4 regions of the Lysinibacillus sp. EB271-A1-10B genome follow, and region 3 is predicted to be linked to each of the others. Evidence: riboswitches for the same ligand, from Rfam matches in the RefSeq annotation. Region 3 holds a riboswitch; each other region holds the start of a gene.

Region 1 (7,762 bases), on a different contig from region 3:
GAATATCGTTACAACTGCAACCATAGTGATTGTAAAAGCAAAAGCTGCGCGTACACTCGTCCAAAGCTGATGATAAGCTTGATCCTTTTTACCAGCACCGACGCTTCGTCCAATAATTATAGCCGTACCTGTTCCGATGGCAATCGCAAATAAATACGTAAACATCGAAATATTCATGGCATATTGTCTCGCCGCAAGTGTCTCTGTGCCTAAGTAAGTTGCATAATAAAGGAAGACAATCTGACAAAACTGATAAAGCACCTGCTCAAATGCTGACGGTAAGCCTATATTTAATATTTTTTGAACATATTCCTTTGAATACTCGAAATAATATTTCAGCTTCATTCTCACTTCCATGACTTGGTACAACAGCCAGAAAAACACAAGAACTGCCAAACCACGGCTTACCACTGAGGAAATAGCTGCACCTTTTACACCTAACTCCGGTAATCCTAAGTTACCAAAGATTAAACCATAGTTTAAGACAACGTGTAGCACATTCATACCTAGTGATACATACATCGTTTGCTTTGTCCATCCATGTACACGGATAATTGCTGCTAAAGCGTTTATAATAGCCTGTAAAAAAATAAAGCTTCCGATGATTACCAAGTAGCTTTGAGCGTATTTAAGCACTTCCCCTTGCAAGTTCATCATGGTCATTAAATGACTTGAAAAGAAGAAAAATAAGATACTCATCATTAGTCCAACAACCAAATTCATCGTAACTGCTAAAGCGGAAATCTTCGCAGCCTCAAAAAATCGCCTTGAACCTAAATATTGAGATACAACAATGGAAGCACCGTTACCAACTACCTCAAGTATTAAAATTGCAATATGAATATATTGATTGGCTGCACCAACTCCTGATACAGCATTATCTGATAAAGCGCTGAGCATAAAAGTATCGGCTAGTCCCATTAACATAAATAAAAATACTTCTAAAAATATCGGCCATGTCAAATGGAATAAACTTAACCTATCTGTCTCTTTAATATCACTTTCTTTTAATATATCTGCCAATACTTTTCACTTCTCCTAATCGTTTCGTAAAGATTTTCACATGCTGTCCAACTTTCAACTACCTTCTTTACCATCTATACAGATAAATTACTGCCCAATCAATTATGCCTCGGTATAATTACGTCTGGAATCGGCTTTGTGCTTAGGGCTGCAAATGTTTTTTGTGCGAAAGCGCAGCGACAGCAACAACACGAGGGCCGACACGATGTCGGTCATTTCGGTAATGCCACAGGACGTGGCGTTTTTAGACTGAGTTCCTATATTTCAGCGGGTGTTTGGACAACCGCTGAAAGAAGTTAAAAATATATAGTATCTTATCATAGATTTTTAGGCTGTAAAGAATTTTTATAATGAAACACCTAATTATGCCTCGGCATAATGCTTCCATAAGCTTTTTGGCCAATATGAATTAAAAGATTATGCAAAGATAATACAATACACAAAAAATCCCTCTCACAATTTTATGTGAAAGGGTTTCTTATCATAATAAACAATAGTCCTGCAATTGGTTACGTTTTTCAGTTGTTAACCCAAACTCTTCCTCTAAAAAAGCTGTCTTAGAGCCATATCGGCTATCCATTGCATCAAATGCTGCCTGCAAATAGTCTTCACGGGCAGACATTAAGGCATAAAATTGCTGTAATTCTTGTTCGCTATAATCTTGCTGAATGGTTAGAGCCATTCGTTCGACTAAGGAACGTAAATGTACATTTGTATCTAAATAATCCTCCATGATCGTTTCCTCAGGGACATCTAAAGCAAGTAAAATAAGCGCACTGCCAATACCTGTTCGATCCTTCCCGACTGCACAATGATGAACAAGCCCTAAATTTTCAGGTTGTTGAATCGTTGCTATTAACTCTTTGAATGAGGCATTATTAAAAGGCATTTGTGCATAAAATTCTCTAAACATCTCCGGGCTTACAACCTTATAAAAATCTTTTCCACCAGCGTTTGTAGGCATCTCAAAAGCATGATTTCCTTTAGCTGGTATTTGAATATACTTGGCATACGGGAATATCGGATTAGGATTATTTTGAGCCTCATGGTTGTCTCGATAATCAAAAATTGTTTTCACACCTAGCGTTTCAAAGCGCTCTTTATCTGATTTCGTCATTTTACCAAGTGCGGCTGAACGATAAATCAAACCATTCTTAACAGCACGCCCATCTCTTGACTTATAACCACCCATATCCCGAAAATTATTAACTGCCTCAAACGGAATAATATTCATATCAAACTGTTTCACTCACTGCACCCCTCCCTGTTAGCAAACATACTTATCTCTATTTTATAGAACAATTCGATATAATACCAATTTTCGCATTAGGGAATGTCGTACACTACTTAGAGCAACAAGGGGATTTATTTGAGTGTTTCTTTATTTGGGTGGAGCAGTTATCCTTTTTATTCATCAAAAAAGCTGCCCTTGATAAAGGACAGCTCCAAAATACTATTTTTCAATATCAATTATTTAAATAACTCAGGATATACTGCTTTCGCGATTAACTCAACAGCTTCGCCAATACGTGGACCTGGACGGTTTGAGATATCATTATCTATAGAATAAACAGCTTTATTTTTAATGGCCGTGATTGAATTCCATCCATCACGAGAAAGAATTTCTCCCGTTGAGTCATTGCCTACTGTTGTTAAAATGACTTCTGGATTTTTCGCAATGACATCTTCCTCAGATACCATTGCCCAGCTTTTAAGTTCAACAAAAACGTTGTTAACGTTTGCAGCATTTAAAATCTCTTGTTGGAATGTATCAGAACCAGCTGTATAGATGTCTGGCTTTGGACCAATTTCTAAATAGATATTTTTTGGTTCTTTCACATCTTTAACTTTTGCTTGGACATCTGCAATTTTAGATTTAATATCTTCATTTAACTTTTCGCCTTTATCTTTGATGCCCATAGCCGCTGAGACTTGTTCGATATCCCCATAAACATCATCAAATGATTTAGCTGATTGAATGGCAAACACTTTAATACCCGCATCTTCGAGACCTTTTAAGGCATTTAAATTTTCTTCATCGTCTCCAGTTGTATAGGCAATAACGACGTCTGGCTTTAACGCTAAAATACGCTCACTATTGAATATTGTAGAATCAGAAACACGCTCAATTTTTTGAGCTTCTTCTGGATACGAATCATACTCAGTCGCACCAACTATTTTATCACCCACACCTAGCGCAAATAAAATCTCTGTATTACTCGGTTTTAATGAAACAATAGTTTTAGGTACTGCATTAAACTCTACTTCTACACCACGGTCATCCTTAACTTTATAGCTAGTAGTTTTCTCAACTTGTTGATCTTCTTTAGAAACAGTATCTTTATTTGTATCCTCTTTCGTGCCACAGCCAACTAATACAAGTGCCAACATCAACACAGAAAGCCATTGTAGCTTAAACATTTTCTTCATTTTTCATTGATTCTCCTTTTTCTTTTTCATCGGGTATGACTTACTAATAAACGGTATTTCAGCAATACCTGCATGCTGATTCATATAGACAGCCATTACAAAAAATACATTGGCTAGCAATCCTAAATAATCAAAGAGAATAGCTGGTACTTCGCGTTCTTCAGATACTTTGTGCAAAACACGGTATGATTTTTTCGCCTCACTACGACATAAATGTAATGCAGAAGCTGCCTCTGTTCCTTGGGGTAATACAAAGTTTTGTATTTCCTCTTTAACATGACTAACATAGAAATCATAGCGATCACTAAGCCAAGTCAAATCATCTTCAGTTACAGCTAATTTGCCTCGGACTGAGCCATTTACATGGTAAGCCATTGGCAAAATGGCAAGTAAATCATCTGCTACTACCTCTACCGTTTCTTTTTTAACCGCCGCCAATGCTACACCAATATGTGTTGTTAGGCTATCCGTTCGAATTTCAAAATCTACTGTAGATGCCTTTTCACGCATAAATGGATAACAAGAATAACGTGCATCTTTTTTCAAATCTAAGTCCCCGCTTTCCTTCGTGAAAAATTCTTACCTTATTAACACCTCGTCTTACATCAGGTGAACTATAAGCGCATAAAAAAAAACGTTGTTCCCACTCCTAAGGAAACAACGAAAAATAGCATAAATAGTGTCGCATAAATACGACATAGCCTATGTATTTGCCGCATATTCTCCTAGCTTCCGAAGAGTTATCTATACGTTCAAACAAAGGTCGGTCTCCTGGCTTGTACAGTTCACTACATTCATAAAAAACCTTCCCATCGGATAATTCGACAGTGGTATATCTTTATGACTTCTGTACTTACAGTTGCGGAAACAGCTCCGGTTTTTCACCGAATTCCCGATTATGCTATAGTTCAGCACCTTTATTCTGCAAGAATTATTCACTTGTTATGCAGTTTATCATAGATTGATAGGAAAAAATAGCTGTGGAATTTAGAATAAACAACGATGGATAAAAATCATGCAGGTATTACCGTATGCACGCGGATATATTCACTGCCCCATTGGGTATTCATCCTGCTCGTGCAAATATTTGTTATGCCTTATAAGTTAAAGCATTTTATTTTTTATAATGAAAGGATTTTCAAAAAATAGCCATTTTCATAACTTTTATCGGATGGCATTTTTATATTTCTTTTTGGATTTAACATCTTTCTCTTCCTCAATTAAACGCTGTGCAATTTCTAGTAGCTTTGGGTCATTTGTTGCATCGAATAGCTTTTTAAAGGATACAATAATATCATAGCGTATTAATGTCGGGTGCTTTTCGTCTAAGCACGTTTGATATCTTTTAGCCAAATATGATACGACTAAATCTCTTTGTACCTGCCCCGCTAAGCCTATTTTCCAAATTGCCTGTAAAGTATGCCTCACAGTGACTGTTTCTTCATCATACGTTACTGCCCAAATCTTTAAGAAGTCCTCTAACACTCTTTCTTCAGGATCGCTTTTTGCTGCCAGTGCGCATAAAAATTGTGCAGCACTTGCACGTACATGTCCATTTTTGTATGTAAGAGTTTGAACTAATTGTTCCCAAACTGAATAGGTCCAATCAACTGGTTCCTGCATAATTTTCATTAATTCTTCGTATGATTTGTATTGAATATCACGGTCACGCTCTGTTAAATTACTAAAAAGTTGCAAAATCTCTTTTTCCATGATTCATCCCTACCTTTATTGTTTCAGAACGTAAAAAATAGTGTACTTGTAAGTGTTATCTCATTTACCATCATGCGTTACTTTGCTACTACAAATTAAAAGTCTCATATAATTGTAATTTCAGAGCAAGATCCCAATCGTATATTTCAAAATTATCAGAAATGGCGTTCAATATGCAAGAATCTTTTCTTTTAGCTATATGAAGACAGAGGAATACTCGTTAGGATTATTATTGGAGTTATCTCACGATTGAGTCAAAGCGAAATACGCAATAACGAAAAATTGATGCTAATTCTTTTTTCGGCTGTATTATCATTTTTATAACTGGGGCTATAGTTATAAATATATCAACTTATGTAAATTTATTCATTACAAAAGTTATTTTACTCATTATTGACCGAGTAGTCGAGCCTAAACTAATGAATAACATTATGCGTTTGCCTAATAGGTTTAGTCGTAGAATCTTAACTATAGTTTAAACAGTTGATAATTTCCAGTACCGTCAAATAATAAAAAAAGGTTACCCTTGTAATTTCTTTTACAAAGATAACCTTTTCGCTATTTTAATCGTCTATATAATAGTACGGCTTATTAAATACGACCGAAGCCTACTAAATATTGATTCCACCAATCAAGTGATTCAATGACAACACCTTTATTTTGAGCATCAATCATTGTGTTGTTTCCTAAGTAAATACCTACATGCGCTATACCTGAACCATAGCTGAAGAATACTAGGTCACCTACACGTGCTTCACTTGCTGAAATACGTTGTGTTGCTAAATATTGTTGTGATGCTGTACGTGGTAAATTTACACCCGCTTGTTTGTAAGACCATTGTACAAGACCAGAACAGTCAAATCCTGTTGATGGGTTACTACCGCCCCAAACATAGCTACGACCTAGGAATTGTTTCGCAACTGAAATAGCATCACCTGAAGATGCAGTGCCTGCCCCTGAACCAACAACCACTTTTTGTGATGATTTTTCATTGTTAGCTTTGCCATTATTATTATCATTGCTATTGCCATTATCGTTAGTGTTAGCATTGTTGTTTGTTGCTTGTACAACTGGAGTAGCTGCTTGAAGTGCACGTAAACGAGCTGCCTCTTCCTCTGCTGCTTTACGTTCTGCTTCTAAACGCTCTTCTTCTTGTTTCGTTGCAATTTGTGCTTTTAATGCAAGAGATTTCGCTTCATTTTCAGCTTTTTTCACTTCCATTTCGCTTTCCTTCTCTTGAAGCTCTTGGAATTGCTTTTGAAGCTCTTTTTGTTTTTCATCTAATGTTGTTTTTTGTTTTTCTAAGCTAGCCTTATCTGCTTCTTGTTGATCTACTAATTCTTGGTCAGCATCCATTAATGTTTTTACCGCTACGACACGGTCCATTAAATCTGCAAAACTTTTTGATTCTAGAACAGCGTTTAAATAAATACCTACAGTATTATCTTGTGCTTGGTATGCAGCCATACGGTCACTTAAAATCGCTGAACGTTGTTCAATACGTTTTTTAGTATCTACAATATTTGCATCAACTTCTTTAATGTCTGCCTGTACTTTGTTAAATACTTTTACTTTTTCTTCGATCTCTTTTTCTAGGCTTTTTAGCTCTTCTTGTAGCTTTTTAACCTCTGTATCTATTTTAGCTTTCTTATCAATCATTTGTTGAGATGTTTCTTCTGCGTGCACTTGAGTTGGTTGAACTGTATTAAATAATAAGCCGCCCGCTAGTGCTAATGCTAGCACCATCGACTTACGCCATTTATTGCGTTTACCCACGTTATTCTTTCCCTTCACTAGTCAATTTCGTTCGTAGAATTTTAATGTAATCATTGGAACGATTTCTTTTATTTATTCTTATATTTTATTAGCCTTTTAAAGTTTAGCACTATTAGCATAACTTTTATACTATTTCACGCCTTTTTAATGGTTTAGTAAAACTCGCAACATTCTTGTAATATTTACGTAATTCCCGATAAATTCTACAAAATTACGTTTTATTCTACATATCAACGTTTTTAACTACTTTACCCATAGTCCCACTCTCTGTTTTGTAATGCTTTTGTAATATTTCTAGAAAACATTTTTAACATAAAAAAAGGTAAGGGAACATTTTCCCCTACCTACAAATAATGTGTAACCATAAACAAAGGTTAATTTCTCTCCAAGTTGACGCTTCTATTGCTTCATGGAACGAAGCGCTTGGATAGAAAGCCGTACTAACAGAATGGCACAGAGAAATAACCCTAAGTATGCTGCTGTATTTAAATAGATCGCATACGTGTCATGAATAAATTGTGAAATGGCTAAAAGTGCTACAGAAATAATGCCAAAGGTAATACCAACGAGAAGTAAGACGAAACGGGAAAATAGATTGGTAATAAAACGAGCATTATCCTCATCTGAAAAAACATCGTGATGTAAGATGATTTTCCCACTTTCTACCCGTTGAATAAGCTGGTCAACTCGTCTTGGCATTTTGCGCAATGTCGGAATAAGCATGGATAATTCTTCTTGCAAACGTTCCTTTGTTGCCGTCGGTTCTTTAAATGGCTTCAGGAAGGATGCCCGCATATATGCGGATGAAAAATCTCTCGCT
Region 2 (7,762 bases), on a different contig from region 3:
TTAAATATTTACGAATAACTTAGCTTTTATGTATTAATTTGCGTTCTTTTTATTATTTTGAAGACCTTCTTTTGATAAAATTTACTAAATTCTATCAGAAGATACCGCATAAAATGATGTACTTCCAGGCTAGGCGCACAAAAAAACGTTGGAGCATCATAGCCCCAACGTTTTAATTAGTACATTTTTAAATATTGATCGCGTTCCCATTGGTGTACTGTTGTACGGTACATGTCGAACTCGATTTCTTTTGCTTCTTTAAAGTTTGCATAAATATGCTCACCTAAAGCTGCTTGAGCTACTTCATCCTTAGCAAGTAATGCTAAAGCATCATCAAGCGCTGGTGGTAAGTTTGCGATACCATTCGCTTTACGCTCTTCATCAGACATCACGTAGATGTTTCGGTTAATAGCAGCTGGTGGTGTTAAGTTTCGACGGATCCCTTCAAGACCAGCTTCTAAAATAACAGCCATCGCTAAATACGGATTAGCAGATGGGTCCACAGAACGTACTTCTACACGAGTCGAAAGACCACGTGCTGATGGGATACGGATCAGTGGTGAACGGTTTTGAGCTGACCATGCTACATAACACGGCGCTTCATAACCAGGTACAAGACGTTTATAAGAGTTAACTGTTGGATTTGTCACAGCTGTGAAGCCTTGAACGTGAGAAAGGACACCTGCCATGAATTGCATTGCTGTTTCAGAAAGACCTAGTTCAGTAGATTCATCGAAGAATGCATTCTCTTTACCTTTAAATAATGAAACATTAAAGTGCATACCAGAACCCGCTTCACCGAATAATGGCTTCGGCATGAATGTAGCATGTAGACCGTGTTTACGTGCAATTGTTTTAACAACTAATTTGAACGTTTGAATATTGTCACAAGCTGTGATTGCGTCTGCATATTTGAAGTCGATTTCGTGTTGTCCAGGAGCTACCTCATGGTGAGATGCTTCAATTTCGAAGCCCATTTCTTCTAGCTCTAGTACGATATCACGACGGCAGTTTTCGCCAAGATCAGTTGGTGCTAAGTCGAAGTAACCACCGTGGTCGTTCACTTCTAGTGTCGGTTCACCTTTTGCATCTAATTTAAATAAGAAGAATTCTGGTTCAGGTCCTAAGTTGAAGCTTGAGAATCCCATATCTTCCATTTTCTTAAGGATACGTTTTAAGTTATTTCGTGGGTCACCAGCAAATGGCTCGCCTTTAGCAGTGTATACATCACAGATGAAACGTGCTACTTTCCCTTTTTCAGAAGTCCAAGGGAACACTACGAAAGAATCTAAATCAGGATGTAAATACATATCTGATTCTTCGATACGTACGAAGCCTTCAATGGATGAGCCATCAAACATCATTTTGTTTTCTAGTGCTTTGTCTAATTGGCTTACAGGAATCTCAACGTTTTTGATTGTGCCAAGAATATCTGTAAATTGTAGACGTATAAAGCTTACATTTTTTTCTTCGATTAGACGTTTAATGTCCTCTTTAGTGTATTTACCCACAGTTTTCCACACTCCTATAAATTGTCTAGCTTTTTATAATTACCCTACTCTATTAATAAAGACATGAATGATGTTGCCTTTTATTAATAGAATCGAGATAAATCCCCACGACGGATGGATGATTTTTGCATGCGCTGTGCTTGACGCACTTCTTCACGCATGATGTTACGTAATTCTGAGTCACTTAAATCACGCTCATCTGTTGAAACAGGTTCATTCTTTTTAGCGAACAGCTTTTTAATTTTCGCCATGTTCATACCCTGATCCAAATAATCTTTAATTTCCAGCAGTGTATCGACGTCATTTAATGAAAACATTCGACGGTTGCCTTCTGTTCGGTGCGGCTCAATTAAATGGTGTTCTTCATAATAACGAATCTGACGTGCCGAAAGCTCTGTCAATTGCATTACGATATTCATAGATAATAACGGCATAGTTCGTCTAATTTCACGACTCATTTAAGTTCCCCTCCAATACTCGCTAATCATATAACGAAAAATTTATAGTGTCAACCACTCATGTAAGCTTTCCTAACATTGATTAAAATATTTTTTGAAATGATGAAAAATTGTAAAAAACTATACTTCACATCCTAACGTGGGGTTGGTTTCCGTTCCGGCTTGGCGCTTTCCCGGGGACGTCCGATGAGCCGCTTCACTCGCGTTGCTCGCTCCAGGGTCTCGGGCCAACACGGTGTTGGTCACGAAGGCATTATCACGGGATGTGATGGTTTTAGCCTTCGTTCCTCTATCGCTAATCCCCAAGGAGTCGCCAAGCCTCCACTCCAATCAACTTATATCAATTTCGCCTTGTCGTAATTGCTTCCGGATTTTGAAGATCCGTGACATCCGCCGGAGGCTTTATCTCCATTCAGTAGGTGTTAGGATATTTCATCATGAAGTAGTCTTCTACTGAATGATGATAAATGGCATTCACTTTAAGAAGCTTCATCTTCAACTGTTCGTTCATAAGTAAAAAAACTATTCAAAAGGAGGTTTTGAATAGTTTTTCGTTACTTATTTTTGGATTTTTTGAACAGCACTACAAATAGCAAATTTTACGTGCTCGTATGTTAACCCACCTTGAATAAAGGCGGTAAATGGCGGACGAATAGGACCGTCTGCTGTGAGCTCAATGCTTGAACCTTGAATGAAAGTTCCAGCAGCCATGATGACATCATCTTCATAGCCAGGCATATACGCTGGCTCTGGTGCATAATGCGCATTAATTGGTGAGTTTGCTTGAATTTCACGGCAAAAAGCAATCATTTGTTCCGCCTTTTGGAAAGAAACCGATTGAATTAAATCCGTACGATTCGCATCATACCTTGGCGATGTATTCATGCCTATTTCTCCCAGCATAGCAGCTGTGAAAATGGCACCTTTTAATGCTTGAGATACAACATGTGGCGCGAGGAAAAATCCTTGATAGAAATCACCGAGCGTATTTAATGTTGCACCTGCCTCAGCACCAATACCTGGCGATGTCATACGGTAAGCACATTTTTCTACTAAATCTGCACGACCTGCAATATAACCACCAATTTTCGCTAAGCCTCCACCAGGATTTTTAATGAGCGAGCCTGCTATTAAATCCGCTCCAACCTCTGTCGGTTCTAGTGCCTCAACAAATTCTCCGTAGCAATTATCAACGAAAATAACTGCGTTCGGTGCTAATTCACGGATCTTTGCACACATTTCTGCAATTTGCGAAATAGTAAAGGATGGGCGTGTTGCATAGCCCTTCGAACGTTGGATAGCAATCATTTTTGTGTTTGCTGTAATTGCAGCTACAACACCTTCCCAATCGATCTCTTGATTATTCAATAAATCCACATGGCTATAACCGATTTTATAATCTTTTAACGAGCCAGTATCTTTATCGCCACCATCGACTATTGATTGCAACGTATCATACGGCTGCCCCGAAATATAAAGTAATTCATCACCAGGACGTAGTACTCCGAATAAGCTAAGTGTGATTGCATGTGTACCAGAAATAATTTGCGGACGCACAATAGCAGCCTCCGCTCCAAAAACCTCTGCATAAACACGTTCTAGATTGTCACGCCCTTCATCATCATAGCCATAACCGTTAGATGGGTGCAGATGATAATCACTTACTTGATGCTTTCGGAATGCAGCAAGCACTTTTTGTTGATTGAAGAACGCCATATCTTCTACCTTTGCATGAAAAGGGCGTACCTTATCTTCTATTTTAGCAGCTAATGCTAGTGTTTCTTCTAATAAATTGGTTGTAAAAGTCATTATGTTCTTCTCCATTTCACATTTGTTCAAATCTTATCTTAACAATTTGTGAGCTTGCCTGCAAAAATTGCTTGTGTTTCTAATTGCATTTAGGCGCTTAGTTAAATTAAAAACTATATCTATGCATTTCTGCTATAATTAGATACTTAATATCTGATAATTCCAAATCATAAGTCGATGCTTTCTTTGCTTCTGATACAAAAAAGAAGACTTTAATGTTTTCTAGTTCGTATTAGTAACTAATCTACAACAAGAAATGATTTTATTCACTTAAGGGGTGAAAGGGTTGGCTTGGGAGGTTTTTAGTATCATTGGAACAATTGCCTTCGCTATTTCCGGGGCAATAATTGCAATGGAAGAAGAATATGATTTATTCGGTGTCTATATACTCGGTATCGTAACTGCTTTCGGTGGTGGAGCTATACGAAATCTATTGATAGGTTTACCTGTAACTACACTTTGGGGTCAAGATATGATGTTCCAAATTGCCATTGCAGCGATTACGCTATTCTTCTTATTTCCGCACCGTCTTATTCAGCATTGGCATCGCTGGGGCAATTTTACCGATGCTATCGGATTATCCGCATTTGCCATTCAAGGTGCTCTCTATGCTGTAAAGCTCGACATGCCTATTAGTGCAGTTATTGTAGCTGCTGTCTTAACAGGGTCAGGTGGTGGAATTGTTCGCGATTTATTAGCTAGACGACAACCATTAGTCCTCCGTGATGAAATTTATGGTGTTTGGGCAGCACTAGCCGGGCTTATTATCGGACTTCAACTTTTCTCAGGGGATATCTTTTTATATGTATTATTTGGTGTGATCACAGTATTAAGAATACTTTCATATACGAAGAAATGGCGGTTACCGTTGCGGAAGTTGAATCGAGCATAGCTATACCGTTGCATATTAACAAGCCCAAATATCAGATTTGGGCTTGTTTTGAATTTTTCTTATTTTCACAAACGCCGTGCATCCACAGCAGCGACAATAAGTACCTAAAGATTAATAAATCTACTTTTTCAACAGTAACATAGCTTCCTCTAATGTAGTCATGTTTTTCATCATAGAGCTTGCTGCATCCAAAATAGGAAAGGCTAAAGCTGCACCAGAGCCCTCTCCTAATCGCATATTCATTTGTAGCATTGGTTCAATTCCGAGCATTTCAGCAGCAATTTTTGCACCAGGTTCTTCAGAAGCATGAGAAGGAATAATATAGTCTTTTACGTTTGGCTCAAGTTCGTACGCAATTAGAGCAGCGATAGTAGAAATAAAGCCGTCAATAACAACAGGTTTGCGATGTGCAGCAGCAGCAAGTATTACCCCTGCCATCGCGCCAATTTCTAACCCTCCGACTTTTGCAAGAACATCAATAGCATCATGACGATTTGGTTTGTTTAATGCTATAGCTTTGTGGATGACTTCTACTTTATGTGCTATTCCTCCTGGTCCGACTCCTGCACCGAAGCCTGTCACTTCATTCGGATGACACTCGCGAAGAACCGATAATATAGCAGCACTAGGTGTTGTATTACCGATACCCATTTCACCTGTCCCGAGTACATTTATCCCTTTTTTGATTTCTTCCGTAGTTACTTCAATTCCTACTTCAATTGATTGAATGGCTTCTTCCTTTGACATAGCAGGACCCTTTGCCATATTATCCGTACCATATTTAATCTTTTTAATGATGACACCAGCATCATGTGGAATATCCTCTTTAACCCCAACGTCTACCGTAACAATTTTTGCATTCGTTATTTTCGCGACAGCACAGACACCTGTTCCTCCTCTTGGGAAATTTAGCGTTTGGAAGACCGTCACATTTTGTGGATTCGGCGTCACTCCTTCTTCACAGACACCATGATCCGCGGCACAGACAATAATTGCTTTATTATCAATTGCAGGATATAGTTCACCTGTAATACCGGATAGTTGCACAGCTAGAGTTTCCAGCTTCCCCAAACTACCAGGAGGCTTGCAAAGTGCATCTATGCGTTCTTTTGCCTGCCCCATCATTTTGTGGTCTGCACTTTGAATGTTTTGGATCGTTTGTTGTAATAATTGCATGAAAATTTCCCCTTTCTTATTTGCCCTTGTTACTCGAAGAATGATTTAGAGAAAAAAATAAAAAGCCTGTAGTTTATCCATAACAAATAAACTACAGACTTTTCCATCGTCTATATAATACGAAGCAGATAGGCAGGTCTCCTGGCTCAATTTCAACATTTCATAGAACCTTCCCAGAACGATGCTAGTGGCATTCTCTATGAAACTCCCTTTTACAGTGGTGGGACCGCTAAAGCTTTTCACTTTATTCCCTATTCTCCCGCAATGGGCACCTAATGCTTTTATGCAATTATTTTTAATTTACGTCAAAGTGTTTAATGTGTCAACATTTTAAATTTTCAAGCTTCATGGTTTTTTTAGTGAACGGATATGCTGGTCCCTTTTCTCTTTAATTATTTTTTATAGTATGTCATTAAGCAAAAATAGAAGCTCCCATGCATAAAGGCTTGGGAGCTTCCTGTTTGTTTATCGCTGTGAGATCAACTTTGTTTTGTCTAATTCACTCAGACATGTTGCACCGAGCAAAAGAATAGCGCCTATTATTTGTAGGGTCGTCATTTTTTCTCCAATAATTATCGCCGAAATCAGTAATGATGTTAGCGGATCAATATAGCTTAAAATAGCTATACTTTGCCCTTTTAAATGACGCATTCCGAAAAAGAACAGATAGAAGCCGATCCCAGCATGGACGATGCCCAATGCTATAAGTAAACTAATTGATTTTATATCGATTTGTATTACTTTGAACCCATTAGTCCCCACAAGATAAAGTGCGAGGAATAACGCTGCTAAAGCAAGCTGAATAATCGTATTATCGGGCTCTTTTAAGCCATGAATATACTTATTGGTGAATGTAACTATTGTATAGAAACAAGCTGCAATAAGCCCATAGATAATTCCGACATAATGTTCGCTCGTTTCGGTAGTTTGACTTTGGACAATAAAATACAGGCCTACTAGCGCAACACAAACATAAAAGATTTTCCGTGCAACTATTTTCTCTTTCAAAACGATTGGTGATAAACAAATTACTAGTACTGGAGCAAAATAGTAGCTTAGTGCCGCATTTGCGATGGTTGTTTCCTTGTACGCTTGGAAAAGAAAAATCCAATTGCCACATAAAGCAAAGCTCGAAAGTATCATTGGCCATTTATTTTGCAAAATAGTTGTTTTCGTAAATTTTTCTTTTTTATAAAGGAAAATCAACAGTAAAAAACAAGAGCCAATGAGACTCATCCAAAAGGCTATTTCACTTGAAGGCAACTTAATATATTTTGCAAAAACACCGACAGCGCCAAAAATAATCATCGATACAATAAAAGATGGTTTTCCGCTCATTTCTAATTCCTACTTTCTACATGTATATAGTCTCCGATATACAGTAGAATCTATTGAGAATTAGCAAGCTTTTAATGAATGCCTAAACAGTAGATTCTACTGTAAAGACATTGTTGGGGGTGCTATTGTTCGATACATACTTATCCCTCCTTAACGGTTTTAATTGTAACACATTTCTGAATATTCGTGCGCAAGAATATTAATGCTAGATGCTATCTTTTGATAAGTGCCAAAACGATAAAAATTAATGAAAACTGGTGTGCTAAATAAGTTTGGGAGTTAATAAAATCTAAGGCAGGACAAAATTAAAAAGGTAGGTGAAGAGACGTTGGACACAAAAGAGCTAAGAAACGCAATTGCTGAAACATGCGAGAATTATGATAGCCGATATGCTCAGCTAGTAAAACCGATAAACCAAATATTAATCAATGTAGACGCTTCAATAAGTGAAGATACAGCGAATAAAATCATTGAAAACTTAAAGTTATTTCACAGTGGAGATAAAAACATTACTGAATGTCACTTCGATGAGAGCGAAAACTTCTTAATGGAAGGTATAGAACACCTTCAGAGAGGAG
Region 3 (7,762 bases):
TCCTTGGGGATCAGTGAACTGCGCCTATGTGATGAACCTTCTTTATTCCAGTTGAACCTTCCCATAAATGCCGCCACCACCAACTTCGATTGTCAATTGCCCCGTTCTTGCTAATTCAATCATCTTGGCAATTTTATGTGGCACGATTTGTTCGAGTTGTTCTAGCGTAACTCGATGCAAGATGTTCATCTCTGTACCAAATGCTTGTACTAATCGTTCCATCATTTTCGGCCCTAATCCTGGAATAAAGTCTAGTGGTACTTGGTGAATATATGGTGGTCGTGCACGTTTATCAGTTCCTTGCTCTGAAAGCTCCTTTATGCGTGTTGCAACCCCTTTTATAATTTGCGTGCTTTCGCAGTTTGTACAAATTATTGTCGAGTTGCTGAGTTGCTCACCACATTTTGCACAGACGGTTTGATGATATTTACCAAGCAAAGGATTTAAACCATAATTGGCTGTTACTGCTCGACCTTGTTGCTCATGAAGCGCCATCCTTAATTCTGTAAAATTTGCATTAGAAAGTCTCAATTTTTGATACTCACGTGCAATTTTCCCAAGTGAATGTGCATCAGAATTGCTGACAAATGTATATGCTTGCAGTTCTCTAATGTTACTCACCATATCAGTATTGGAGCTTAGCCCAAGCTCTATCGCATCTATAAGCTGAGGGTCAAAAACTTCTGTTAAACTACGATGTACACCTTTACCGAACAAACTTTTAAATGGTGTGAAGACATGGGCAGGAATAAAAAGACCGCCTAATTCATGAACCTTTTGCTGCAATGTGCGCCCATCGCAATAAATTCGCTGAGAGCTTAAATGGATATTTTTCATATGATTAGACATCCAGTCTGAAAATTCCCTCATAAGCGAAAGTGTTGGAAAATAAGCAAGCACATGAATGGGTCCAAGGCAATGCTGATCATAAATCTCAATTTCAGAACCTGGAATAAGTGTAGTTTCTTGAAAACGAAGTCCTCCCTGTTCCAGCTCCTTCAATTCGCCCTGTTCTATCATCTTTGCCATTTCATCCATTACTTCTGGTGAATGACAATCAATAATCCCGATAATCTCTAGTCCCTTTCTTGCGCTTGAATTCTCTAAAATTCTTGCTAATGTTAACGTTTTACTGCCAGTTATTTTAACAGCACGCCCACTTGAAGTGCGTCCAATATGAATATGTAAATCTGCATAGAAATCCTGCATCATTGTAACCAACCCCTATCCACTCTTTAAAGTGAAATAAAAAAACCTCACATTGCTGCAAGGCATTTTATTCGTAATTATGATGGATGATTGCTGTGAGTACTATTATTTGACTCAAAGGCACCCGAGCCCTGTGATGACATTGTTGAAGAATCATAGGCTACTAAGGTCACCCCAATGTTCTTTTCTAGCTCATTAATTCTTTCAAGCTGTTGCTGATTTAGTTGCGCAATTTTTATCTCTTCCATTTTCATCAAATCCTTTCACGAATAAAGTTCCCTAAACAAGAAACATATATACACGAAATAAATGACTGACTGTCAGTCATTTTTCATTGACTTTATTTCAGCTATTTTGTAACATAATAAATAAGCAGGCTAAAAGCGAGGGATTCCATGTCAAAAGAAGAGAAAATTATTCAAGCTGCAATTGAAGTTTTTCGTGAAAAAGGAATTGAAAAGACAAAGGTTTCAGATATCGTAAAAGCTGCAGGTATTGCGCAAGGGACATTTTATCTTTATTTCCCATCACGGCTTTCAGTTATGCCTGCCATCGCAAAAGTTATGGTTGAGAAAATTATTGCTGATATAAACGATGGTATTTCAACACAGGAGCCTTTTGCAAAGCGGCTTGAAAAGTTAGTAGATATTGTTTTTTCTCTAACAGAGGAATATCGAGATGTATTTGCACTTATCTATGCTGGTATTACACAAACCGAGCATATGAAAGAATGGGAAAATATATATGCTCCCTATTACGAATGGATGAATAATTTCTTATACGAAGCTCAACAAGAAGGAACGATACGTGAATCTCTAAACACTACACGTTCTTCTAAACTTATCATCGGTCTAGTAGAATCTGCTGCTGAACAAATTTACTTGTATGATGACAGTGAAGAAGAAACAATTAGACTTCAAAAGCTTGAGCTCCTCGACTTTTTACATCATGCACTCGGTTTACGTCACGCCTAAGTGACGTTCTCTTTTACACTAAAAATGACTGAATGTCAGTCATAATCATGGATAAATGAAAGGAATAACTATGCAAAAAGATTGGATTTATGTTGGATTAACTAGTTTGTTTGAATTGTTTTGGATATTTGGTTTTAATGTTGCCGGTGCTTGGTGGCATTGGATTATTATTGTGTCCTTAATTGCATTGGATTTTCATTTCTTATCGAAGGCTTGTGAAAACCTACCTACTGGCACAGTTTATGCGACTTTCGCAGGGGTCGGTGCGATTGGTACTACATTAATGGACATTTTTATTTTCGATGGTGAGTTTAATACGATTAAAGGAATTTTCATGTTCATTTTAGTATTGGGTGTTATCGGTCTTAATTTAGCTGATAACCCTTCGAAAGATTATGATGAAAAGAAAGGAGCTAATGCATAATGGGCTGGTTACTTGTTTTATTAGCCGCAATTTCAGAAATTATCGGTGTTGTAGGTTTACGCTTTTATAGTCAGAACAAAACTATACGTAATTTATTAATATATGTTGGCGGCTTTGGTATGTCCTTTGTGCTTTTATATACCTCCTTTAACTATCTACAGTTAAGCATTGCCTATGTAGTGTGGATTGGTATTGGTACAGTTGGGGCTGTTCTCGTGAATATTATATTCTTCGGTGAATCTAAAAACCTGACGCGAATTATTAGTATCATCGCCATTATCATTGGTGTGGCAGGCTTAAAAGCAGTATCTTAATTTGACTTCAATTCTTTAATACTGTGAATAAGCCTTTTGAAATAAACTTTTTCGTTGAAACTTTATTTTATAACTATGTAAATAGTGTATCTTGAGGATTTTATCACTATTAATTAGAGTGACAGGCCAGAAGATATATACTATATACAGTGGTTGATCTTCGTTACGACTGGGCGACTCCTTGGGGCTCATCGGACGCCCCCAGGAAGCTCTGCTCTGTGCGAAAGCGAAGCGGGCAGCAACAAATGTTTTAACTGTGCGAAAGCGAAGCGTCAGCAACAAAGCGCCCGGTCGGAACGGAAATCAACCCCTCGCTTTGCCAAAAACCATAATTACAACCTTAATTTTTTTGACATAATAGGCTTTGATATATCAATCACTTTATGTAGTTTCTAAAGCTTCCTTCGTGAATTGCTCTGGGATATACGTTAAATATGGCTTACCTGTCAGTGAATGTGTTTGAATATCGGCATAAACCCCAAATACATCTTGTAATAATGCCGGTGTAAGTACTTCTTCTGGCGTGCCAAAACAAACAATTCGACCTTGCTGTAAAACATAAATTTGATCGCAATACATAGCCGCAATGTTTAAATCGTGGATTGCAGCAACAACTGTTAATTGTAAGGTTTGGATTAGATCCATAAGCTGCAATTGATGCTGAATATCTAGATGATTTGTTGGCTCATCTAAAATAAGCACTTGTGCTTGCTGAGCAAGGGCACGTGCAACCATCACACGCTTTTTTTCGCCACCTGAAAGAGAGCTATAGCTACGTTTCTCTAAATGAACGATACCCGTTTGCTTCAGTGCATCCTTTACGATTTGAAAATCTTGCTCTTGATCAAGCTCCAATAGTTTTTTATGGGGTGTTCTTCCCATACTCACTAAATCATGCACTGTAAAATCGAATAAGACCGGTGTTTCTTGACTCACAACTGCTAGATTTTTAGCTATATTTTTACTCGATTGCTTTAGAATATCTTGTTCATTTAATAACACTGTTCCACTTTCTGGTTTTAACAAACGATACATATTCTTTAATAGCGTTGACTTCCCACTACCATTAGGACCGATCAACCCAACAAATTGCTTGTCCTTTATTTGAACATTTACTTCATGTAATATGCGTTCATCAGAAATGGAGAATGATATTTGTTTCGCTTCTAATGTCATATATTTTTAATCTCCTTCACCGAAAGAATAATTGTTACGACGTAGCAGCCAAATGAAAAATGGACCTCCGCAAAAAGCCGTGATAATTCCTATCGGCATTTCCTCAGGGGCAATTAATATTCGAGCAAGTGCATCAGCCCAAACTAAGAAGATCCCCCCTAATAATGCGCTAATCGGTATGACATACTTATGATTTGAACCTACAATTAGCCGTACAATATGTGGAATGATTAAACCAACAAACCCAATTGAGCCACTTACAGCAACCAGCACACCCGTTAATAATGATACTAATAAAATAAGCTGTATTCGAAATTGTTGTAAGTTAACCCCTAATGTAACTGCTGCTTCTTCTCCAAGAAGTAATAAATTTAAGCTGCGATAGTTGAGCCATAACAAGGCAAATACTACAATAAAAATGACTGCAGGAATTACAAGAATACTCCATTTCGCACCTGCTAGGCTTCCTAGCATCCAAAACATGACTGCCTTCATTCCCCCCTCTTGCTTCGACAGCATTAAGATAAAATTTGAAATAGCAGATAAAATAAATGACACCGCCATCCCTGAAAGTAAAAGTCGAAAGACGGACACTCTACCGCCAACATGTGATAAGAAGAAAACTAACCCCATTGCTGTGAGAGAGCCTAAAAAAGCTGATACGGACAGAGCATAAACGCCCAGAAATGAAAAGGCACCTAAAATGATGACAGCCGTGGCACCAACCGTCGCTCCAGAAGAAATCCCTAAAATATATGGTTCTGCAATTGAATTACGAACGAGTGCCTGAATAGCTGCTCCTGCAATTGCCAAGCCTGCTCCGACGATAGCAGCGAGTAATACACGCGGAGCCCTTATTTGCCAAATGATAATTTCCTGTGAGCGACTCCAATCTTGTACGATTGAGCTTTGTATAATAGGGATTTTAGAAAGGATAACCTTCCATACATAAAGTGGTGTAACGGAAACCGATCCAACCATAATTGCAATTGTCATTGAAATTATAAGTACTAGAAAAAGGGTCATTGAAAGTAACATAAATTTTCTATTCATCTGTTTATTAACTCCTAATCATTAAACATCAATTTCACCAAGCCGTAATTGTAGCTGATGCTTCGCTAACATTAGCAGAACGAAGATAAATGAAAGAAAAAAGGGTATTCCATACACATGCGCATGGAAATACCCTAGAATCAATTAAACCTCGGCATAATCGCGTCTTTCAGCGTGTGTTTGGACACCCGCTTAAAGAAGTTAAACATAGTTAGATTATCTTCTACTATTGTCCGTAATCGCTTTCATCCTCGTGGGCATTACAGGAATTATAACTAAATGGCAGGTCTCCTGACTTCGAATCAATGCACCTATGATTGCCTTCCCATCCTAGAACAGTGGCTAAGTCATCATAGAACTCCTCGTTACAGTTGCGGGACAGTGTCGGATTTGCACCGACTTCCCTTTTAAGTGACACTTTGTAAAAGATGTCACACCATTAGCATCGAATAATTTAAAATTATGACAATTCTATCATATATTTCAATAGTTAGTCTATACTATCAATCATTTATCAAGTTAAAAAACACCTTTACGTTAACCGGAAATAACAATCAAGTTGACACAAAAACTTTATTTTTTTACACTATTATTATCAACTTTACTTTTTAGGGGTGAAATAATGACAACCGTTGTGGAACATACACATCAAAAATTAAGAACAGTAGATATTGCATACATTGGACTATTTTCAACATTAATGATGATAGGAGCTAATATTACGTCCATTGTACCTTTCATGGTTGTAGGCGGCGTACCGATCACATTGCAAACATTTTTCGCTATTTTAGCGGGACTTATTCTCGGTAGTAGAAAAGGGGCTCTCGCTTGTACTGTTTATATGTGCATCGGTTTAGCAGGCGCACCTGTATTTGCACGATTCAGCGGTGGCTTTGGACAAATTTTAAGTCCTACATTTGGTTTCATTGTCTCTTTTATATTAGCTGCATTTGTCGCAGGGCTTATTGTAGAACGCAGTGGAACGAAGAAAAGCTATATAGTTGCTGCATTAGTTGCAACTGCTATTAATTATTTACTAGGGACAAATTGGATGTACTTTGCCTATAAGCTATTGGCTAGTGCGCCTGATGCTTTCACTTATAAAATAGCATGGCTTTGGATGATGCCTCCTTTGCCAAAGGATATTATTTTAGCTATATTCGCGGGTATTTTTGCATACCGTCTTCAAAAGGTATTAAAAATAATTCCAATTAAATAAAGAGATAAAAAAACTGTCCAAAAGTATATAACATACTTAATTGGACAGTTTTTGGTTCATCACCAAAAGTTGTAAATGACTTTTGTTAAAACGTTTATAGTTGATTGTAGTGTAGACTGGGCGACTCCTCGGGGATCAGCGATAGGGGAACGAAAGCTAAAAGCATCACATCCTGTGATAACGCTTTCGTGACCAACATCGTGTTGGCCCGAGACCCTGCAGCGAAGCGAAGCGGCTCATCGAACGCCCCCAGGAAGCTTTACTCTGTGCGAAAGCAGCGTCAGCAACAAAGCGCCCAGTCGGAACGGAAATCATCCACACGTTTCGGTGCTGATTCCAGTTTTTTATTTTTAAACGTATGTTTTCATCCAGTTTAAGAAGTTAGCAATAACTACATCTAGGAATTTAATAGTACCCTCATCTGTTAAATTGCCTTCAGCATCAAATTTAGTGTGTACTGCGCCGATATAAACATCATTACCACTAAGCAATGGTGAATTTACTCCAGGTGAGAATAAAATATCTCTTAAGTGTAATTGTGCTTTAACAGTACCTAAATTACCCATTGATGCGCCCATCATGAATGATGGCTTGCCAATCATTACTTTATCAACGCGAGATAACCAATCGATGGCGTTAACCATAACACCTGGCACTGTACCATTATATTCTGGAGTCAGCCAAAGAACGGCATCCGCCTCTTTTACTTTTGCTTTAAAATCTAATACTGTTTGCGGTGCTTCATTTTCGATATCTTGGTTATACATTGGTAGGTCATTTAAGCTTAATACTTCAAGATCTAATTTCTCCGCATAACGCTTTTGAATAAATTTCGCTAACTGCAGATTATAAGATTCTTTACGGATACTACCTACGATTGCTACTACTTTCACAATATTTCCTCCTAAATGTGCATTACTTTATTATTTGGATCATCACCAAAACGTGTGGTTGATTTCCGTTCCGGCTGGGCGCTTTCCTGGGGGCGTCCGATGAGCCGCTTCACTCGCGATGCTCGCTCCAGGGTCTCATCTGTGACGCTAATCCCCAAGAAGTCGCCCAGCCTCCACTCCAATCAACTTATTTACATAGTATACGCTTTAACAAAAGTAACCCACAACTGGCCACAAACCTACCATTTGTGAAACTCCCTATTTTATACAGCTTCTTTTAATAATAGGTTGCAAATTCTTCAACTGGTTTACGATAACCACGCAAGCGACGACTACTTTCTTTTTCCTTACCAATTGTAATCATTAGCGCAATTTCTTGTGTTTCCGGAACATTAAAAAGGGCTCTCATTTGTTGCTGATCAAAGCCAATCATTGGACATGTATCCCATCCACGATTTTTGGCTGCCAACATAAATAACATAGCTGAAAGTGAAGCGTTA
Region 4 (7,762 bases), on a different contig from region 3:
GCAGAAACGGTTGCAAAGCTCTGCAATAACTATAATATTTACAAAAGCACCATGTACCTACCTTATCCATATAGTTTAGATGATGCATTATCATGGATGGAACATCATTACGATAATTTTACGCAGGATATTTCGTACGAGTTTGCAGTTACAGATAAGGAAACCGGCGAATTATATGGAGCCATTGCATTATCGAATAATAAACGTTTTAAGCATGGAGAAATCGCCTATTGGATTGGCGAGGAGTATTGGGGAAGAGGCTATGCCACTGAGGCGGCGCAGTCTATTGTACAATTCGCTTTTGAAGAAAAGAAATTGCATAAAGTATTTGCTCGATATTTTTCAACGAACCCCGCTTCTGGGAAAGTAATGGACAAGATCGGCATGAAACAAGAAGGAATTTTAAAGGATCACATCATTAAAGACGGAAAATATGAGGATTTGGTATTTTACGGAATTATTAATGAATAGCTAAATAGTATTTCAATCATCTATTTCCTTCCTCAAGATGAAAAGGTTTTTCCCTCCCTATAAAAAAGGTGGCCAAAGAAGTACTTCCACTTCTTAAGCCACCCATATTTCTTTTATAGATAGTCCACAAACCAATCTCTAATATATTCTAGTCGATTAATTCGTAATGTTGGTTTTCCGCTTCTTGAAAGTTCATGATTGGCTTCAGGGAAGCGCACAAATTTCGTTTCTTTTTTACGATGTTTTAAGACGATAAACAATTGCTCTGCTTGTTCAATCGGACAGCGATAATCTTTTTCGCTGTGTAAAATTAAAAGTGGCGTCTCCACATTGTCCACATACTTAAGTGGTGAATGTTGCCATAGCTTCTCTATATCCTTTAGTCCCCCCTGAATTTGCCAGTCTGTAAAGTAATAGCCGATATCACTTACGCCATAAAAGCTTATCCAGTTAGATATGGAACGTTGCGTAACAGCTGCTTTAAAGCGATTTGTCTGTCCGACAATCCAGTTTGTCATGAAGCCCCCATAGCTTCCACCTGTAACGCCGAGACGGTTTTGGTCAATAAAATCATATTGCTCCAAGGCATAATCAACAGCAGCCATTAGATCATTATAATCATTGCCCCCGTAATCACCACGTACTGCATCTACAAATTTTTGACCATAACCATGGCTTCCGCGAGGATTCGTATACAAAACCGCAAAGCCTTGTGCAGCAAGGATTTGGAATTCGTTAAAATAGCAGTTAGCATACATTGCATGCGGACCACCATGGATTTCTAGAATAAGTGGATATTTCTCCCCTTCTTCATATCCAATAGGCTTCATCATCCAGCCGTTAACTTTCCAGCCATCTGCCCCTTCAAATTCAATTGCTTCTGGAACAGATACTGCTCGCGTCTTTAAAAATTCTTCATTAACTGTAGTAAGCTGTTCTTTTTCACCAGTATTTAAATTTACGTAAAATAGATCCCCAGGATTTGTAGTCGTGCCGATCGCGACTACCGCTCTATCATTTTTAGGATCAAGCGAAAAACCATATACATATTGATCATCATGAATAGCTGGATATAATTCTCCCGATAGATTGCCAAAATAAATCGATGTATTTCCTTGATCTGTCAATTGGAAGTAAAAGCTTTTATTATCCTCTAACCATTGAACGCGCGGAGGAACAACACCTTGAAGGAAATCACCAATAGCAAAATCACCGACAGGCGCGTCAAATTCACTCGTTACACATGTCTGATTATCATTGTCCAAATCATAAATCCATAACTTTGGTTGTGTTGCATTTTCAAATTCTCTTTCACCTCCAACATAAGCTATGAAGCGGCTGTTCGGAGACCATGAAGTTTGGTAGAACACCCCTGACCCATCTGTTAACTTGCGACCATGTTTCGTTTCTAAATCTAATAAGTAAATATCACTTATGAATGAAAAGTCTAGATCCTCTGTTAAGTCCGCAATGTACGAAAGGTATTTTCCATTCGGTGACCATGTACCAAGCTGTAAATTATGTTTCCCTTCCGTCAGTAGCTCTAATTCTCCTGATGCAAGATGAACGATCGCAATTTGATAAAATTGCTCCATATCCATAAATCCAGCACCATCTGATTTATGTTTCATCTTATCTATTACAAGTGGTTTTAGCTCTTTTTCTTCCTTTTGATTGTTCTCAACTTTATCATCAATGTTTTCATCTTTACCAAGCTGTACAGAGAAGGCGATTTTCTCTCCACAAGGAGACCAAGTAGGCGATGTCACACCATTTTTACAATTCGTAACTTGTTTCGCTTCCCCGCCTGCTTTAGAAAGAACAAAAATTTGTGGCTTGCCATTTCTCGATGACACAAACGCGATTTTACTGCCATCCGGAGACCAAACAGGTGAATGCGTTTTATCTTCCCCAAATGTCCATTGTTGCGGTTTTTTATCATTCAAGTTTATGTAAAATAAATTAGATACATAGTCCTTTTTCTTCTCATCAATATGAGTCTGTACATACACCACTTCTGTTCCATCAGGTGATACTTGTGGATCTGCCACTGCTTTTAATTCATATAAATCTTCTGGTTTTATCCCTTGTTTCAATGTCATAACTTCCCTATCCCCTTTGTATGAAAATTTGGTTACTTAGTACAATATTTCGATACACTAAGTATTATTCCTGCTTTTTTGGAGAAATTGTTTTTTATCCTAAAGAGGATTTCGAATATCAACTAATGACTTACTTATAAAAAAACGTAGCTGCTTCGTAATAATTACAAAGAGCTACGGCTATCATTTATTTCAAGAGTGAATCCGGGATTGACGGTTGTGCCCCCATTTGTGTAACGACATAAGCGGCAACTTTCGTGGCAAAATCGATCGAACTTCGAAGCGAATCTCCCCGGCATAGTCCTACTGCCAAAGCGCCATTAAATGCATCTCCGGCACCAGTTGTATCTATTGTGTCAACGCTCAACGCTGGAACCCACCCACTTTCTTCATGATTCATATAAAAAGAGCCTTTTGATCCAAGTGTAACGACCAGCAGACGCAATCAGCCGCTACGAGCCCACATTACGATAATGAGTCAGCTTAAATCTTTCCAATAATCAGCAGAATTTGTTCTGCGATGAAATTTATAAAAAGGTTCATTCGGACGAGCATGTTCCTTATAAAGTTCAATGATTTGCTTTAAAAAGCCTTCAATAAGCTCTACTCCTACCTTTTTCGCAAAGAGTGTCCCGGCTGTTGCATTCGCTCCCATCGGTACTGCTCCTAAATAGACATCAAAGCTATCCTTTTGATAAACAAGCCCAATATCATCATATACCGCATTATAACAGGCGGAGGCACAGCCATTGACGTTTACACGTAACCTTGTAGGGACAGTGATTCCTTCTAATGAATGATATAGCTTTTCTGTAATTGGTGCTGCCTCCATCTTGTCACCATCACAAAAATCACACGCTTTCATCGCTACAATTGGCCCTTGCTTTGCCACGTAAAGGCCAGCATCTTCTAGCTCCTCAATCTTCTTTTCAACTTCTACTGTTGAGATAGATAATAATATGCTGTAAGAGGCAGAGTATTTTATGGCACCAGTTTCCCCTATAACCTTTGCCATTGTTTGGAATTGTGCAGGGGTATAATGTTTATTAATAATGCCTGGGCTTACGGCAAGGCGAGTAAAATCCCCATTATTGTTTAACTTTTCGAAGGTTTTGTCCGGTATATTCGAACGGAATGCATTCATAAATACTTCTCCTTATGAAAAAGGAGCTAGCCAATTGCTAGCCCCCAATTTATTGGATAGCTTAAAAGTTCTCAGGATAGAAGCCTTTCGCCAAAATTTGAATGGCTTCTGCAGCACGTACTCCTTCAGACGCGGCAGAAAGTGGTAGGATCACAAAGCGTTCGTTTTTGACCGCTTCCATTTCCTTCAAGGCTGGATCATTTTTCAAAAAATTTATTTTTGCTTTCGCTGATGTTTCTCCGTAATCTATGACAACTACGACTGCTGGATTACGTTCTACCGCATCTTCTTTGGACACCGTAGTCCAGCCTGATTCTACATCACCAAAAATATTTTTACCGCCGGCCATCGTAACAAGTTCATTCATAATGTTTTGTCCTGCAGTGAAGACTTCTTTATCACCACTATCAAACACTAGAACAGGCAGGTCTTCTCCATCTTGCGGTAATTTTGCACGGATATCCTCTACATCCTTTGTCATTTTTTCTATTAGTGCTTCTCCATGATCTTCAACACGGAAAATTTTTGCGATATTTCGAATATCTGCGAAAATATCGTCTAAAGTTGGTTTCGTCATGATTGAGGCTGTATGTAAATAAGTGTGAATGCCTAATGTTTCAAGCTCTTCTTGTGTACCAACACCTTTCTCTCCAAAGGCGCTTTTCCAACCACCAAATAAAAAATCTACTTCTGCATCAATAACCTGCTCTTTTGTAGGATACTGTTTTGCTAACACAGGCACTTTATCGTAGGCCGCTTGTAGGGGCTCATAAATTTTGTCATCTAAGTACGCCGTCCCTACCATTGAATCTTCTAGCTCTAAAGCCAACATAATTTCTGTCACGTGCTGATTTAAGCTAATCGCTTTTTTGGGGGCTTCCTTATATACTTGCGTCGTTCCATTATTTTCTATCGTTATGTCTGACTTTTCAGCTTGTGAAGGCTCTACCTTCTCAGCTTGTGTAGCAGATTCTTGTTTGTCCTTTTCACTACATGCACCCAATATAGCTACCAATGCGATCGCAAAGACTAGCCATAAGCTTTTCCATTTCTTCATGTCCTCTTCTCCTTTGATGTTAAATATATAGTAAGAAATCGTTTAGACTCCTTTGCTACCTGGTAGCGATTCTAGAAAAGGGCATAAAAAAACCCCCTTGTTTCCAAGAGGTTAGCATAGCAAAAGAAAGGTTTTTCAACCTGTTCACTATCCCCATCCTCGTGGATTCAGTAATAAATAAATAAATAAATATTGGCAGGTATCCTGGCTTAGGTTCATCATCTATACGCCTTCCCATAGCGTGGCTACAGTGGCATCTTGTATAGACTCCCCATTTACAGTTGCGGGACAGCATCGGATTTGCACCGATTTCCCTTTTAAGCAAATAACAAAGGTCATTTACACCAATACGTCGTTTTTATTTTGTTGAATATATTGATTGACAGTAGATTCACAATCATACATATATTAACACTATTGCGACATAAACACTATATGAAATATTTTTTATACCAATTCTGTTACAATGTTGTTAAATGAATGAATAGAAACGAGGATCTTTTTATGCATGTAACAATTGGAGTACTTGCTCACGTGGATGCCGGTAAAACAACATTTTCTGAGCAGTTACTATTTCATACAAACAGTATTCAAGCCCGTGGACGAGTGGATCACCAGGACACATTTCTAGATAATCATGAGCTGGAGCGTCAGCGAGGCATTACAATTTTTGCGGAGCAAGGCCGCATGACGCTTGGAAATGATACATATACGTTAATCGATACACCTGGGCACGTCGATTTCTCTCCAGAGATGGAGCGTGCCATTCGGGTTATGGATTATGCCATCATTATTGTTAGTGCTGTCGAAGGAATACAAGGTCATACTGAAACAGTGTGGCAACTTTTACGCCAATATCACGTTCCAACCTTCTTTTTTATTAACAAAATTGATCGTGAAGGAGCAAATGTTGAAGCCGTAATGGCTGCGCTTCAAAAGGATTGCTCTGCAGATGTTCTATTCGTAGACGAACCGCTCCGTTCCGACTATGTTTCAAACGACATAATGGAGTGGCTTGCCGAACGTGATGAACATCTTCTCGATGCTTTTCTCAATGAAACATTAGATAGCTCTAGCTGCCTTATTCATTTATCTCAGATGATTAAACAGGAAAAGGCCTTTTTGTGCTTTTCTGGCTCTGCCTTAAAAGATAGTGGAATAAAGGAATTCCTAACACAGTTCCCCCTCCTAACAGAGACACAATTTAATAACAATGCTCCGTTTCAAGGTGAGGTGTTTAAAATTCGTCATGATGGACATCAACGCTTAACTTTTATCAAAGCTTTGCAAGGAACGTTACATGTCCGTGATGAACTTTCATTTGGAGACGTGACTGAAAAAGTGACCGAGATTCGACTTTACAATGGCAGCCGGTATGAAACTTCTCAAGAGGTAGAGGCTGGGGAGATTTTCGCAGTAAAAGGGATTAGTCAAGCAAACATCGGCGATATCATTGGTTGTTCGAGTAATTCTCAGCCCTTTGAGTTAGTACCAACTTTACAGGCAAAAGTACATTATGAAGGCGCTCAGCATATAAAGGACGTGTTAAAAACTTTCCGTATTCTTGAAGCAGAAGAACCTTCATTACGTGTGCTATGGCATGAAAAATTCCAAGAAATTCATGTACATATTATGGGTGTCATCCAACTCGAGGTTCTTATCGAAGTGCTTCATGATCGATTCTCGCTAGATATTTCATTTAGCGAACCACAGATTTTATATATGGAAACGATCGCCACAACGGTGACAGGTTACGGCCATTTCGAGCCCTTAAAGCATTACGCAGAAGTCCATTTATTGATGGAGCCAAATACTCGCGGCACCGGCAATACATTTATCAATGCATGCCATGCCGATGATTTATCAATTGGACATCAACGACTCATTGAAAAACATTTATTCGAGCGCGATCACCATGGTCTCTTAACCGGTTTTCCAGTTACAGATATTCGCTTCACACTCTTAACAGGACGCGCACATAATAAACATACTGAAGGTGGCGATTTCCGTGAAGCAACATTCCGTGCATTACGACAAGGGCTCGAACAAGCAGAAAATGTATTACTAGAACCGTACTACCGCTTTAAACTTAAAGCTCCTAGTGATTTCATCGGCCGCATGATGACCGACATTCAGCAAGCTGCCGGTACATTTGACACACCAATAATAACTGAACATGATGCGATTGTAACCGGCCGAGCCCCTGTCTCAACATTTATGAGCTACAGTACAACCTTTGCCGCCTACACCAATGGGAAGGGCGTACTTTCCCTACAATTTGATGGCTACGATATGTGTCACAATACAGAAGACATTATTGCACAAATCAACTACGATAAAAACGCCGATCCCGACTATACATCCTCTAGTATTTTTTGTGCAAAAGGCAAAGGCTACTCCGTTCCATGGCATGAGGCACAAGCAGCGATGCATTGTATTGACTAAATTCATAAAAACAGGACATGATTTGTTAGAACAATGTCCTGTTTTCTTATGTTTCGCGGAGAGTTACTATGCTTTTGTGGGTTATCTTGCTTCGCGCGGGTATTTGTCTTCCTTCCGCGGGTATTCTTGCTTCGCGCGGGTATTTGACCTGCTTCCGCGGGTATTCGCCTTCCTTCCGCGGGTATTTGACCTGCTTCCGCGGGTATTCGCCTTCCTTCCGCGGGTATTCTTGCCTCGCGCGAGAATTTGCCTTCCTTCCGCGGGTATCTATCCTATACTGACAACTCCATTCTACTACCTTGCCAGGCATATACCTTTCTCCTGAGTGCATTGAGATCCATCCCGCACATTTTTAATTTTTAAGCTTGTATCGTTTTCTGCCTCTTTTTATAAATAGGATATGAAGATTCCACGACAACATAGCTATGGGAATGTGAGAAATCCATTAAAACTTTGCCAGGGCGACTTTTCAAAAGTTGTAAATTATCAATCAGTTCAAGCAATAGTTCATGACCTTTTCCACGTGGGTGCCAGTTTAAACGA

The links. Region 3 has a riboswitch for cobalamin ahead of AC3WSK_RS22005 (FecCD family ABC transporter permease). Riboswitches for the same ligand answer to the same signal wherever they lie in the genome.
Region 1: linked by a shared signal. The riboswitch ahead of AC3WSK_RS15785 (ATP:cob(I)alamin adenosyltransferase) and the one ahead of AC3WSK_RS22005 (FecCD family ABC transporter permease) in region 3 are both predicted to bind cobalamin.
Region 2: linked by a shared signal. The riboswitch ahead of cobT (nicotinate-nucleotide--dimethylbenzimidazole phosphoribosyltransferase) and the one ahead of AC3WSK_RS22005 (FecCD family ABC transporter permease) in region 3 are both predicted to bind cobalamin.
Region 4: linked by a shared signal. The riboswitch ahead of AC3WSK_RS05285 (ABC transporter substrate-binding protein) and the one ahead of AC3WSK_RS22005 (FecCD family ABC transporter permease) in region 3 are both predicted to bind cobalamin.

Annotation. Positions count from the first base shown of each region.
Region 1 covers NZ_JBYTDL010000012.1:21,179-28,940, reverse strand. Annotated here, with positions in the region: gene AC3WSK_RS15800 (MATE family efflux transporter) at 1-1,014, opposite strand, end outside; gene AC3WSK_RS15795 (tyrosine-protein phosphatase) at 1,505-2,272, opposite strand; gene AC3WSK_RS15790 (ABC transporter substrate-binding protein) at 2,494-3,453, opposite strand; gene AC3WSK_RS15785 (ATP:cob(I)alamin adenosyltransferase) at 3,457-3,999, opposite strand; cobalamin riboswitch at 4,198-4,387, opposite strand; gene AC3WSK_RS15780 (hypothetical protein) at 4,618-5,166, opposite strand; gene AC3WSK_RS15775 (C40 family peptidase) at 5,758-6,960, opposite strand; gene AC3WSK_RS15770 (ABC1 kinase family protein) at 7,342-7,762, opposite strand, start outside.
Region 2 covers NZ_JBYTDL010000001.1:77,685-85,446, forward strand. Annotated here, with positions in the region: gene glnA (type I glutamate--ammonia ligase) at 177-1,511, opposite strand; gene AC3WSK_RS00435 (MerR family transcriptional regulator) at 1,595-1,969, opposite strand; gene AC3WSK_RS00440 (methionine gamma-lyase family protein) at 2,528-3,778, opposite strand; gene AC3WSK_RS00445 (trimeric intracellular cation channel family protein) at 4,065-4,670, shown strand; gene cobT (nicotinate-nucleotide--dimethylbenzimidazole phosphoribosyltransferase) at 4,791-5,846, opposite strand; cobalamin riboswitch at 5,961-6,137, opposite strand; gene AC3WSK_RS00455 (DMT family transporter) at 6,312-7,184, opposite strand; gene AC3WSK_RS00460 (hypothetical protein) at 7,513-7,762, shown strand, end outside.
Region 3 covers NZ_JBYTDL010000024.1:24,343-32,104, reverse strand. Annotated here, with positions in the region: gene AC3WSK_RS22035 (endonuclease Q family protein) at 43-1,209, opposite strand; gene AC3WSK_RS22030 (hypothetical protein) at 1,287-1,457, opposite strand; gene AC3WSK_RS22025 (TetR/AcrR family transcriptional regulator) at 1,605-2,183, shown strand; gene AC3WSK_RS22020 (DMT family transporter) at 2,254-2,607, shown strand; gene AC3WSK_RS22015 (DMT family transporter) at 2,607-2,921, shown strand; gene AC3WSK_RS22010 (heme ABC transporter ATP-binding protein) at 3,303-4,097, opposite strand; gene AC3WSK_RS22005 (FecCD family ABC transporter permease) at 4,104-5,150, opposite strand; cobalamin riboswitch at 5,415-5,606, opposite strand; gene AC3WSK_RS22000 (biotin transporter BioY) at 5,773-6,369, shown strand; gene AC3WSK_RS21995 (NADPH-dependent FMN reductase) at 6,720-7,262, opposite strand; gene AC3WSK_RS21990 (nitroreductase family protein) at 7,540-7,762, opposite strand, start outside.
Region 4 covers NZ_JBYTDL010000003.1:15,439-23,200, reverse strand. Annotated here, with positions in the region: gene AC3WSK_RS05305 (GNAT family N-acetyltransferase) at 1-471, shown strand, start outside; gene AC3WSK_RS05300 (S9 family peptidase) at 585-2,573, opposite strand; gene AC3WSK_RS05295 (PfkB family carbohydrate kinase) at 2,761-3,018, opposite strand; gene AC3WSK_RS05290 (precorrin-3B methylase) at 3,052-3,717, opposite strand; gene AC3WSK_RS05285 (ABC transporter substrate-binding protein) at 3,779-4,774, opposite strand; cobalamin riboswitch at 4,952-5,138, opposite strand; gene AC3WSK_RS05280 (GTP-binding protein) at 5,279-7,219, shown strand; gene AC3WSK_RS05275 (hypothetical protein) at 7,579-7,762, opposite strand, start outside.